Regions from separate parts of the Rhodoferax sp. PAMC 29310 genome, predicted to be linked through region 1. Evidence: predicted binding sites of a transcription regulator. Region 1 holds the regulator's gene; each other region holds the start of a gene.
The links. Region 1 encodes LexA, which represses DNA repair genes until DNA is damaged. Its sites were predicted from a motif close to ACTGTATNNNNATACAGT; they were not measured.
Positions count from the first base shown of each region.

Region 2: the regulator LexA is predicted to act here: its motif matches at 1,977-1,994, upstream of J8G15_RS07045 (DNA topoisomerase IV subunit B).
Region 3: the regulator LexA is predicted to act here: its motif matches at 2,204-2,221, upstream of imuA (translesion DNA synthesis-associated protein ImuA).

Region 1 covers NZ_CP072852.1:1,408,821-1,413,050, forward strand. The annotation lists gene adk (adenylate kinase) at 71-727, shown strand; gene J8G15_RS06430 (asparaginase) at 751-1,737, opposite strand; gene lexA (transcriptional repressor LexA) at 1,842-2,516, shown strand; gene J8G15_RS06440 (hypothetical protein) at 2,539-2,856, shown strand; gene J8G15_RS06445 (D-2-hydroxyacid dehydrogenase family protein) at 2,951-3,958, shown strand; gene J8G15_RS06450 (3-hydroxyacyl-CoA dehydrogenase) at 4,064-4,230, shown strand, end outside.
Region 2 covers NZ_CP072852.1:1,543,762-1,547,991, reverse strand. The annotation lists gene J8G15_RS07055 (bifunctional 2-polyprenyl-6-hydroxyphenol methylase/3-demethylubiquinol 3-O-methyltransferase UbiG) at 1-528, opposite strand, end outside; gene J8G15_RS07050 (MFS transporter) at 693-1,886, opposite strand; gene J8G15_RS07045 (DNA topoisomerase IV subunit B) at 2,027-3,997, shown strand; gene J8G15_RS07040 (lytic transglycosylase domain-containing protein) at 3,969-4,230, shown strand, end outside.
Region 3 covers NZ_CP072852.1:4,241,605-4,245,834, forward strand. The annotation lists gene J8G15_RS19645 (hypothetical protein) at 1-343, opposite strand, end outside; gene J8G15_RS19650 (mammalian cell entry protein) at 340-1,332, opposite strand; gene J8G15_RS19655 (ABC transporter permease) at 1,347-2,138, opposite strand; gene imuA (translesion DNA synthesis-associated protein ImuA) at 2,248-2,994, shown strand; gene J8G15_RS19665 (DNA polymerase Y family protein) at 2,963-4,230, shown strand, end outside.

The sequences.
Region 1 (4,230 bases):
CGCATCGTTGCGGGCCTGCCAAACACGCCCCACTTGCGGCCCAATTTTCAATAATCTCCCGAGGACACACATGAAATTGATCCTATTGGGCGCCCCTGGCGCCGGCAAAGGCACGCAGGCCACCTTCATCTGCCAAAAATACGGCATTCCGCAGATCTCAACAGGTGACATGTTGCGTGCGGCGGTGAAAGCGGGCGCGCCACTGGGCATCGAAGCCAAAAAAATCATGGACACTGGCGGGTTGGTCAGCGATGAATTGATAATTAACCTGGTCAAGGAGCGTATTGCGCAGGCCGACTGCGCGGACGGATTCCTGTTTGACGGATTCCCGCGCACCCTGCCCCAGGCGGACGCCATGAAGGCAGCCGGCGTAAGTCTGGATTTCGTGCTGGAAATTGATGTGCCGTTTGACGCCATCATCGAGCGCATGAGCGGGCGTCGCTCCCACTCGGCCTCAGGTCGCACCTACCACGTCAAATTCAACCCACCTAAAGTGGAAGGCGTTGACGACATCACGGGTGAGCCTCTGATCCAGCGGGAAGACGACAAGGAAGAAACCGTCAAAAAGCGCCTGGATGTGTACAGCGCCCAGACGCGTCCCTTGGTGGACTACTACTCTCAATGGGCCAAAGCTGAGCCAGCCAAAGCCCCCAAGTACCGCGCCATCAGCGGCACCGGCACCGTGGATGAGATCACGGCCCGGGCCTTCGAGGCACTGTCCAAGTAAACCCTGTTGAGCCCCGGGCGGGCTCAACCCATCAAGGCCAGCATCAGCGCCACCCGGGCTTTCACAGGCGACAAGCCTTTGGAGTCCTCAAACTGGCTGGCCGATGTCGGCAACACCCGGCCCCGCGTACATCGACTGGCCCGCACCACCGACACCCCAGCACGCTGCGCCCGCACCAACGCGGTCTCCAGATCTTGGTGCAAGGTGCCATTTCCGGTTCCTGCCACCACTAACCCACGCAGAACACCTAGACCCGAGTGCTCGGTTGATACCAGGGCATCCACTACAGCTCCGCTGGCTCCGGCATAGTTCATCACAATCTCAACTCTGGGCCAAATCAGATTGGAAACTCCGTTTTTGATAGCCCCTTGCGTAGTTTCGACGGAGGCCAGAGGCCAATTTCTTACCAAACGGATCAAACCCTCCTCGATATAGCCCACGGGACCAGAATCTCCTGAGTCAAATGCATCGACCCGATATGTGTGGACCTTTTGCACGTCCAGAGCACCATGCACCACACCGGCGCAAACCGCCACCACCCCCGTGGCTCCGGGCGTGCATGCCACCGCTACAGCATCCATCACGTTCTGGGGTCCGTCCGGGGTCAGGGCGGATGCTGGTCGCATCGCGCAGGTCAGCACCACCGGTTTGCCCTGAAGGTAGGCACTAGATAGCGCGCTGTGCAGGAAATAGGCTGTTTCCTCCAACGTGTCCGTGCCATGAGTGATCACCACCCCCACCACATCAGGTTGAGCCAGATGGTGGGTTACACGCGCCAGCAACTGTCGCCAGACCTCAAAACTCATGTCCTTGCTGTCGATTTGAGCCACCTGCTCGACCACCAGGCTTCGGCCCGCCAGAACCCGGTCCAGCCCTGGCACGGCCAACAACAACTGCTCAACACCGACCTGTGCCGCCGTGTAGCCAACGTTGTCAGCGGCCGAACTGGCGGTACCGGCAATAGTGCCACCTGTGCCTAAAACCACAACTTTTTGAGCATGAGAAGAAATAGTCACTTGCGAACTTTCGAAAACTGATTAAAAATACAGCTACTGGATATCAACACAGTGTGTATAAACCCACAGCAAGACCACCGCATATCAAAGGAGTCGCCATGCTTGAAAGCCCCAAACTCACCGCCCGCCAGCAACAAATCCTGGATCTCATCAAAAGCGCCATCACGCGCACTGGTGCCCCTCCTACTCGCGCCGAGATTGCCAATGAACTTGGCTTCAAGTCTGCCAATGCGGCCGAAGAGCACCTGCAAGCATTGGCACGCAAAGGCGTGATCGAACTGCTCAGCGGAACCTCACGCGGCATTCGTTTGAAAAGTGAAGCGCTTCGCTCTCTCAATGAGTCGCGTAGCAAAAACCTCACCCTCTCGTTGCCGGGCATGGCCCAATTAATGCTGCCACTGATTGGCCGGGTTTCCGCTGGTTCCCCCATTCTCGCCCAAGAACACGTCGACAAAACCTACTACCTGGAAGACAGCCTGTTTCAGCACAAGCCGGACTACCTGCTCAAAGTGCGCGGCATGTCCATGCGAGACGCGGGCATCATGGACGGCGACTTGCTGGCGGTGCAAGCCAGCAAAGAAGCTAAAAACGGTCAAATTGTCGTTGCTCGCCTGGGCGACGACGTCACCGTCAAGCGTTTTCGCCGGAACAAGCATCTGATCGAGTTGCACGCAGAAAACCCGGACTACCAAACCATCGTGGTCGAACCCGGCGAGGCCTTTGAGATTGAGGGCTTGGCGGTCGGCTTGATTCGCAACACCATGCTGATGTAAACGGCCCGCTGAAAGATTCACCATGAAAAAACTACACAACGACTCCCCCAGTTTGCTGGCACCCCTTCAAGGGTTTTGGCGCTGGCTAATGCCTGCAGCGCTTCCACGTGCTGCAACTGTCGACGAAATTGGATTGGGGTTTTCCGTCCAAGGACTCGAGGCACCTCGTCAATGCGTGGCGCGCCCAACTCGGGCTGTGGTCCGCCCGCTGCGAATTATTCGTGTCCTCGACCACGATAGCGGCCCTGCCAATGTCGGTCGCATGGTGATATCCGGTCGCATGGCCGACGTCTGCGCCGAACTTGATCGCCTGGTCGCACGCGAGCAAACCTTGCATTGAGAGCGACGTCAGCAGGCCCGGCCACTTGACTGCTGGCGCCAATTCTGGGCTCTGACTGACGAACAAGTTCATTGCCGAGGCACAATGTCACGCTATGAATATAGTGATTCTTGACGATTACCAAGACGCCGTCCGAAAACTGGAGTGCGCCAGCCGACTTGAGCCCTACCAAGCCAAGGTCTACACCAACACCGTCAAAGGACTGGGACAGTTGTCGGTCCGACTCAAAGACGCCGACATTGTGATTCTCAATCGAGACCGCACGCAACTGACTCGGTCACTGATTGATAAGCTCCCCAAGCTGAAACTCATTGTTCAAACCGGCCGAATCGGGCCACATGTGGATGTGGCCGCTTGCACAGAGCGAGGGATCGCTGTCGCCGACGGCGTAGGCTCCCCATTTGCAACCGCCGAGCTCACATGGGCACTCATCATGGCCGCGGCTCGCAGATTACCCCAGTACATCGGGAACTTGAAACATGGGGCGTGGCAACAATCCGGATTGAAAACGAGCTCAATGCCGGCCAATTTCGGTCTGGGAACTCTCCTGCGCGGAAAGACACTTGGTATCTGGGGCTATGGAAAAATTGGCCAACTGGTGGCGCAGTATGGCAAGGCCTTCGGCATGAGCGTGGTGATTTGGGGCCGCCCCCCCTCTAGGGAGCGTGCCATTCTCGACGGTTACGACACGGCCATTGGCCGCGAAGAGTTCTTTGAACAGTGCGATGTCATCACCCTGCACCTCCGCTTGAATGAAGAAACCCAGGGCATCGTTCGTGCCGACGACTTGGCCCGCATGAAGCCGACATCCCTTTTGGTCAACACCTCACGGGCCGAACTGGTTGAATCCGACGCTTTGATCAGTTCACTGAACCGCGGTCGCCCAGGCATGGCGGCCGTCGACGTGTTTGAGACCGAGCCAATTCTGCAGGGGCACGCCTTGCTGAGACTGGAAAACTGCATTTGCACGCCTCACATCGGCTACGTTGAGCAAGACAGCTATGAGCGTTATTTTGGCGCCGCGTTTGACAACGTCATCAACTTCATCAAGGGTACGCCGACCAATATCGTCAATCCTGGTGCCCTGCAGGTGCGCCGATAGGCCCACTAACGGCGAACCAAGAATGGCCTTGGGCCCCTCTAACGAACCCGAGCGAAATCAAAGTCGACACAAGCCAGCGACACGCATACAGAGAACACCTCACCCATGAATCCAGTTTTCAAACAGGTCGGCATTGTCGGCGCCGGGGCCATGGGCCGTGGCATTGCTCAAATTGCCGCTCAGGCCGGCAGTCATGTTGTGATGGTTGACATGCAAAACGGGGCCGCTGAATCCGCTCAAGTCGCCATACACGCGCAATGGGAGCGAATGTG
Region 2 (4,230 bases), 130 kb from region 1:
CGCTGGCTTGATTGCCGCAATCCGCTGCACGAAACGATCTGGTTGACTCAAAAAACCTTCTTCATAGGCGATGATGTGCATTGATTTGAACGCCGTCAGCAACTCACCTGGCCGAAGCAGGAAATCTGATCGGGACGGTTTGCCAACGGTTTCGTTGCCTTGCGCGAAGGTTTCGTAGAGCAAGACGCCACCAGGCGCGAGGCTTTGTTCGAGTACGTGAAAGAGCGCACGCCACAGGTAGTTTGTCACGACCACAGCGTCAAATTGTCGAACCTGCTGTTGATCCACTAGTGGCCAAGGCTCATTCTCGATGTCGGCTAGCACCGTGTCTCCATGGCCACTTGCGATCTGAAGCGCCTCCTCGGAGCGGTCAACGCCTGTGACGATATAGCCTTGGCCGGCCAGATAGCGCAAGTGTCGTCCGCGGCCGCAGGCAACGTCCAGCGCGCTGCCCGCAGGGCGAATCAGGTGGGACCAGCGTTGCACCCAGGGGGATGGGGTGCCGAGGTCGTGAGATGGGTTGTTCATTGGTTCGGTGCCCGGTTTAGAAACAGGACCAAAGTTGGTCTGCCATGCTCACCAAGAAATCAGGACGAAGGTAGGCCGCGAACACGCCCAGCAGGGCGATCAGCGCCAGCGCATGAAGTCCAACTCTTTTCAGCACGCGTTTCCTGCCAGAGGTCAGCATGGATCTAGGCTGCTTTAAATGTGGGTTGACGCACGATAGATTCTTCCTTGATGGGCAGGTTCAGCAAGGCGGCCAAGACGCCGAGCCCGATGGCGATGTACCAAACTACGTCATAACTGCCGGTGCGGTCATACAAGTAGCCACCCAGCCAAACCCCAAGGAACGAGCCAATTTGATGGCTGAAGAACACAAAACCACTCAGCATGGAGAGGTGAGCGACGCCAAAAATCTGAGCCACGGCGGCATTGGTGGCCGGTACCGTGGACAGCCACAGCAGCCCAATTACCGCCGAGAAAATATAGACGCTCATGGGCGACAAAGGCGCGAGCAGGAAGATGCTGATGACCACGGCGCGTGACAAGTAGATAAAGGCCAGAATATTCTTCTTAGGCAAGCGTTGCCCCAGCACGCCCGACGCATAGGTGCCAAAGACGTTGAAAAGCCCAATCAGCGCCAGGGCGTAGCCCGCCACTTGCGGGGGCAGGCCCTGGTCTTTCAAATAGCTGGGCATGTGAACGCCAATGAAAACCACCTGAAAGCCGCACACAAAATAGCCAGCCATCAGCAATTGAAAGCTGGGGTACTTGAAAGCCTCCTGCAGCGCAGCCCAAGTGGATTGTTCTCGGCGCAAAATACCGCCACTGCTGAACAGAGGTTCACGCAGCCCCCACGCCAGCGGAATCATCAGCAGCGCGGCGGCACTCAGCACCATCAAGGCCGTCTGCCACCCCAATGAGCTGATCAGAAAGCCTTCCGTGGGCACCATCAGGAATTGGCCGAATGACCCGGCCGCTGCCGCGATGCCCATCGCCCAGGAGCGCTTGTCGGCTGAAATATGGCGTCCAATGACGCCATAGACCACGGCATACGTTGTGCCCGCCTGGGCTATGCCGATGAGAACGCCTGCGGTGATGGTAAATACCAACGGGCTGCTGGCGGTGGCCATGCCGAACAATCCCAGCGCGTAAAGCACCGCGCCGGCCAGGATGACCCGAAAGGCCCCAAACCGGTCGGCCAACATGCCCGCAAAGATGCCCGATACGCCCCACGCGAGATTTTGAATCGCAATGGCAAAGGCAAAAGTTTCCCGGCTCCATTCCTGGCTTTGCGTGATGGGTTGCAGCCATAGGCCAAAGCCATGGCGAATGCCCATGGACAGGGTCACGATGGCCCCGCCGCACACTAGGATTTGCAGCATAGACAACGGTTGATTATTTTTTTGCATCGGTGAAATGTAGCCAATCCGGAGTCAACCCGGTGCCATCAATGATACTGATGCCTTTTGTTCGCTGTATCTATATACAGCTTGTGTCATCTTGCAGATTAGAATTGAAAGCTATGGCACTCAAACCCACCAGCGAATATTCAGAAGGTTCCATCCGCGTCCTCAAGGGACTGGAGCCTGTCAAACAGCGTCCCGGCATGTACACCCGCACGGACAATCCGCTTCACGTCATTCAGGAAGTGCTGGACAATGCGGCCGACGAGGCATTGGCCGGTCATGGCAAAAAAATCAAGGTCACGCTGCACGGCGACGGCTCGGTCAGCATTGAAGATGATGGCCGGGGCATTCCTTATGGCATGCACCCTGAGGAAAATGCCCCGGTGATTGAGCTGGTGTTTACCCAGCTGCACGCCGGTGGCAAGTTTGACAAGGGCAAGGGCGGGGCCTACAGCTTCTCCGGCGGCCTGCACGGCGTGGGCGTTAGCGTTACCAACGCGCTGTCCTTGCGACTGGAAGCCACCACCCACCGGGAGGGCATGGTTGCCCGCTTGGTGTTTGAGGCCGGCGACGTCGTCGAGCCCTTGCAAATTCGCAAAAATGGAGAGGGTGACCGTAAATCCGGCACCACCGTGCGCGTATGGCCTGATGGCAAATACTTCGAGTCTCTCGCTTTGCCGATGGCGCCATTGGCTCACCTGCTGCGCAGCAAGGCGGTGCTGATGCCTGGCGTCACTATGACGCTGGTCAATGAAAAAACCAAGGAAACGCAGGTCTGGCTTTACAAAGGCGGCCTGCGCGACTACCTGTTGCAGACGTTGACCGGTGAACTGGTGATTCCCGTGTTCGAGGGCGACGGCTTTGCAGACGCCCAGAGTGACAACTTCGCCGAAGGCGAGGGCGCCGCCTGGTGCGTGGCCTTCACCGAAGACGGTCAACCTGTGCGTGAAAGCTATGTCAATTTGATCCCCACCAGCGCTGGCGGCACCCATGAAAGTGGCTTGCGTGATGGCTTGTTCACGGCGGTGAAGAGCTTTATTGAGCTGCACTCCTTGCTGCCCAAAGGCGTCAAGCTGTTGCCCGAAGATGTGTTCGCACGCGCCAGCTACGTGCTGTCGGCCAAAGTGCTGGACCCCCAGTTTCAAGGCCAGATCAAGGAGCGCCTGAATTCTCGCGATGCGGTGCGCTTGGTGTCCAGCTTTGTGCGTCCCACGCTGGAACTCTGGCTGAACCAGCACGTTGAATACGGTCGCAAGCTGGCTGAACTCACCATCAAGGCGGCGCAAATCCGCCAAAAAGCCGGTCAAAAGGTCGAAAAACGCAAAGGCTCGGGCGTGGCGGTGTTGCCCGGCAAACTCACTGACTGTGAAAGCCGTGACATCAGCCACAACGAAGTGTTTCTGGTGGAGGGTGACTCCGCCGGTGGCAGCGCCAAGATGGGGCGCGACAAAGAAAGCCAAGCGATTCTGCCCTTGCGCGGCAAGGTGTTGAACACCTGGGAGGTTGAGCGCGACCGGCTGTTTGCCAATACCGAGATTCACGACATTTCCGTGGCCATTGGAGTGGATCCCCATGGCCCCAACGACACGCCGGATTTATCGGGTCTGCGTTACGGCAAGGTCTGCATCTTGTCGGACGCGGATGTCGACGGCTCCCACATTCAGGTGTTGTTGCTGACGCTGTTCTTCAAACATTTCCCCAAACTCATCGAAACCGGCCATGTGTTTGTGGCCCGCCCGCCCTTGTTTCGCGTGGATGCACCAGCGCGTGGCAAGAAACCGGCTTCCAAAACCTATGCGCTGGACGAGGGCGAGTTGGTCGCCATTCTGGACAAGCTGCGCAAAGAAGGCGTGCGCGAAGGCGCTTGGAGCATCAGCCGCTTCAAAGGTCTGGGTGAAATGAACGCCGAACAGCTGTGGGACACCACGCTCAACCCTGACACCCGCCGTTTGCTGCCCGTGAAGCTGGGCAATATTGACTTTGCGCAAACTGAAAACCTCATCACCAAATTGATGGGCAAAGGCGAGGCCGCAGCGCGGCGCGAGTTGATGGAGTTGCATGGCGACTCCGTCGAAATCGACGTTTGACGAGATGATCCGGCGCCTGCGATTCATGCCAAAATTTGAGTGCCTTTTAGGTCTCAAGCGCTCTATTTTTATGGGCTTGTTGCTAACTATTTTGATGCTTTCGGCTCGGGCGGATGTGTGGGCCTATGTCGATGCCAAAGGCATGGCACACTTCGCCGCCGAACGGCTGGATGACCGCTATGAGCTTTACGCACAGGGGAACGCGGTGGTGGACACTGCAGCATTGGGTGAGT
Region 3 (4,230 bases), 1.8 Mb from region 1:
CGTAGGCCTGGGCCTCGGCCCCTGCATCTGGCGCCAGTGGCTGGTAGCTGGCGCAGTCGTCCAGCTCCAAGCTGGCCACGCGCACGGCGCAGCGGGTAAGTTCTGCCTTGGCCACCAGATCAGCCCGGCCGGTGCTGGCCAGTTCGGTGCGGGCCCGAGCCAACTCCAGGTCCGCCATGCGCTGCTGGCCGGTGAGGTAGGCGGAGGTGAATCCCTGGAGCGAGGACGAGGCGTTGTTTTGCCAGTCTGGCGGCGCGGGTTGGCTGGCGCAGGCGCTTATCAGCAGGGCTGCCGCCAGTGTGAGCAAGACATAACGGGGATTGAGAGAGGTCGTGGTGTTCATGGCAGTTTGATCTCCGCATCACGTGAGAAAGGCCATTTGCGGTTGATCTCTTCCACCAACTGGCTGACCTTGCGCAAACTCAATTCCACTTCGGCCCGCAAGGTGCCCAAATCGGCCGTGGCCGCCTTGGTGTTGGCGCCTACGGCCTGGGCCTCGGCCAACACCGCGTCCACCTTGCCCAACGTGGTGCGGGCGTCGGTTAACACGCCGTTGAGCTGAGCCACGGCGGCGCGTGTGTCGTCCATGGTGGCTTTGGCACCGTCCATCGTGGCTTGGGTGCTGTCCATGATGCCCTGGCGGCCAAACACGCGCTGGTCGGTTTTGGCCAGCAAGGTGTTGGTGTGGTCCAGCAGGGCGACGATTTTCTTGGCGTCTTCTTCGCTGCCCAACATGCCGGTCAGCACGCCGTAGCGGCCCGTCAGGCGCTCTGAGATGGTTTGCAAGTTACCCAGCGTGGTGTTGAGGCGGGAGTTGTCGCCGGTCATGGTGTCGATGTTTTCCAGAATGGCGCGGGCCGAGGCCACCAAGCGCGGAATCTCCGCATTGGTGTCGCCCTGCAGCACCGTGCGTTCGGCGCCATCGGGCAGCGGAGGGTCGGTCAGCATGCCGGTGTACGCGCGTATGCGTGTCTCCCCCACTAGGCCCCGCTCCATGGTGAAGATGCTGCTGGTGCGCAGCCAAGGGGCATCTTTTTGCGGCACATCCACAATGATGCGGGCTTTGCCTTCAGCATTGAGTTCAATGCGGCGCACCCGGCCAATGGGAAACCCAGAGAAGGTCAGGTCCATGCCGGCAATAACCCCTTCAGAGTCGTCGGCCAGCAGGATCAGCTCCTGCTGTTTTTCAAACACGCCGCGGGCGTACATCACGTACAGCAAAAAGCCCAGCACCAGCGCCGTGACCAGCATCAGCAGAAAAATCGCCTTGCGCTCCACATGCGCAATCGGGCTGGTTTCGTCAGGGGAGGGAGGGGGAGTGGGAGAAGTCACAGGGCAGTGTTCCTTTAGACGTATTTGATAGCGAGCGAGGCAGCTTCAATCAGCAGCAACACCATGAACAGACGCACCGCGCCGGGTTGCAGGGAAGAGTCGTGGGTGGGCTGGCGGGCCACCTCCAGGCTAGCGGCCATGGGTACCACGGCCACAGCCAAGCTGAAGAACAGGGTTTTCAGCACAAAGCCCAGGCTCACCTCCAGGTCAAACACCTGGCCCACGGTGCGGGTGTAGCCGGGCAGCCCCCAGGGCGACAAACCATACACCGTGAGGTAGGCCAGCACCAGCGCCACCACACTGCTGACCATGGCCAGCGTCACCACGGAGAAGGTGCTGGCCAGCACCTGGGGTACCAAATCGGCCCGCAGGCGCTCCAAACTCAGGTGGGGGGTGTTTGGGGTGCTGGACGACATCACTTGGCTGGCGTTGAAGGTCAGGCTGGCGCGCAGGGCCACAAACATGGCCGCCGACAGCGGAATCAGCTCCAGCACCAGCACCCGCACCACCATTTGCAGCGCGTATTGCGACAAGCCGTAACTCAAAGCGGTGGCCACCACCACGCGAATCAGCACCAGACTGAGCAGCGTGGACATCACCGTGAACCACGGTAGCACCTCCCAGGTGTTGCGGTAGATGTAGCGGGATGTGGCCGCGCGGTGGCGGCGGTTGTAAGTGGAGGGCGACAGCGCCATCACCAGCACCACGGCGCCAAAGTGAATCATGAACCACCAGCTGGTCAGCGTGCGCAGCACGGCACGCCCCCAAGGGTTGGCGACCGGATTCAGGCTGGGGTGGAGAGGCATCTGGGCATGATAGCGAGGCCCACGCATTTTGCGATTGACAACACGCAGAGCGGGTAAATCACTATACTGATGTTTTATACAGTTATTGTGAGCTTCACGGTTACCCAGCATGGCCTGCGCCTCTTCATCCCCTTTGTCAGAACGCTTTGGCGACGCCGTCTGGCGGGCTGACGCGCTGGGCCACAACGCATCGGCCACTGTGGCCACCGGCCATGCCGCCCTGGACGCCCAGTTGCCGGGCGGCGGCTGGCCGGTGGGCGCCTTGAGCGAAATTTTGCAAGCCCACACCGGCCAGCATGAGTGGCGCCTGCTGCTGCCGGCGCTCACACAAGGAGTTGGCCCGGTGGTGTTGGTCGGCGCGCCGCACCTGCCTTTTGGGCCGGGGCTGGCCGCGCAGGGGCTGGATGCCCGCCGCCTTTTGTGGGTGCGCAGCGACACCCCCGCTCAGCGCCTGTGGGCGAGTGAGCAAGCGCTGCGCTGCGCCGAGGTGCTGGCCGTGCTGGCTTGGCTGCCCCAGGTGCGCGCCGAGCAACTGCGCCGCCTGCAAATGGCCGCCCAAACCCACGGCAAACTTCTCTTCGTCATGCGCCCGGCCCCGGCACAGGCCGAGTCATCACCCGCCTTGCTGCGCCTGCTGGTCACCGGGCCACCGCGCGACGCGCCTGTGGACGCCCTGTCGGTGCAGATCATCAAGCGGCGCGGTCCGCCGCTGGCGCAAGCGCTGATTTTGTTGGCCCGCCACGCCCGCCTGGCCGCGTTGCTGGCCTTGTGTGAAAGCCCCGGCGCGGGCACCCATGCCAGCACCTCAAGCGCAGGAGGGCCCCATGCACTGGATCGCCTTGCAGCCGCTGCCTGATGCTTCAACGGCGCCCACTGGTTCCCCGACGGAGGTCCTGAGCGACCCGCTGGTGGCGTTGGGCTGGTGGGCGTTGCAGTACACGCCCAAGGTGGCGCAAGTTGAAGGCGCGCTGGTGCTGGAAGTGTCCGCCAGTGAACGCCTGTGGGGTGGCGCTGCCGCGCTGTGCCGCCACATTTATACGCAAAAAAAGCCCGTCGCCCAGGTGCAATATGCGCGGGGCGCTACTTCTTTAATAGCAATCGCGCGTCTGGGGTCTGCGGCCAAACCCCGTACCCCGCCTGACGATTTGCCCCTGCACACCCTGCTGGCCGCCGGGCCGCATCTGGGCACGCTGGAGAAAATTGGCTGCACGCAATGGGGCCAGCTGCGTGCCTTGCCGCGCGGCGGCGTGGTGCGGCGTTTTGGCGCGCCCTTGCTGGACGCCCTCGACCGCGCCTACGGCCTCAAGCCCGAGGTCTACCCCTGGCTGGTGCTGCCCGAGGTGTTTGAGGCCCAACTGGAGTTGTCCGCCCAAGTCGAAACCGCCCCCGCACTGCTCTTTGGCGCCAGCCGCCTGCTCAAACAGTTGCAACTCTGGCTGCAACTGCGTCACCGGGGCGTGCTCGCCCTGGCCCTGCAGTGGACCATGGACGCCCGGCGCAACACCGCCACCCAGGGTGAGTTGCTGCTGCGCACGGCAGAGCCCACCGGCGACATCGACCACCTGCAGCGCCTGCTGGCTGAAAACCTCGCCCGCGTCACGCTGCCCGGCCAAAGCGAAAGTCTGCTGCCTGACGAGCAAATCAAAGGCGACAGCCTGCACCAAATGCTGGAGCGCCTGAGCGCCCGCCTGGGCGCGCCCGATGTCTTGCAGTACCAAGCCCAGGCCGACCACCGCCCCGAACACATGCAGTGCTGGAGCCCCGCTTTGAATGCTATGCAATTAGTAGCTTCTTGCGTAGTTAATACGGGGGCTGGAAGCCTAAAAGGCATAAAAAACACCTCAAGCCCCCACAGCGCCACGCCTGGCGCCAGATCCAATCCCGCCCAACCCATGCCCAGCGAGGCTGCCCTGCACCCCACCTGGTTGCTGCCCACCCCCCTCAAATTGGCCCTGCGTGATCAGCAACCGCTCTACCACGGCCCCCTCACTCTGGTGGCCGGCCCGCACCGCGTTGAATCCGGCTGGTGGGTCCAAGGCGAATGCGCCTTGCGCGACTATTTTCTGGCCCGCAGCGAACACATGGGCCTGCT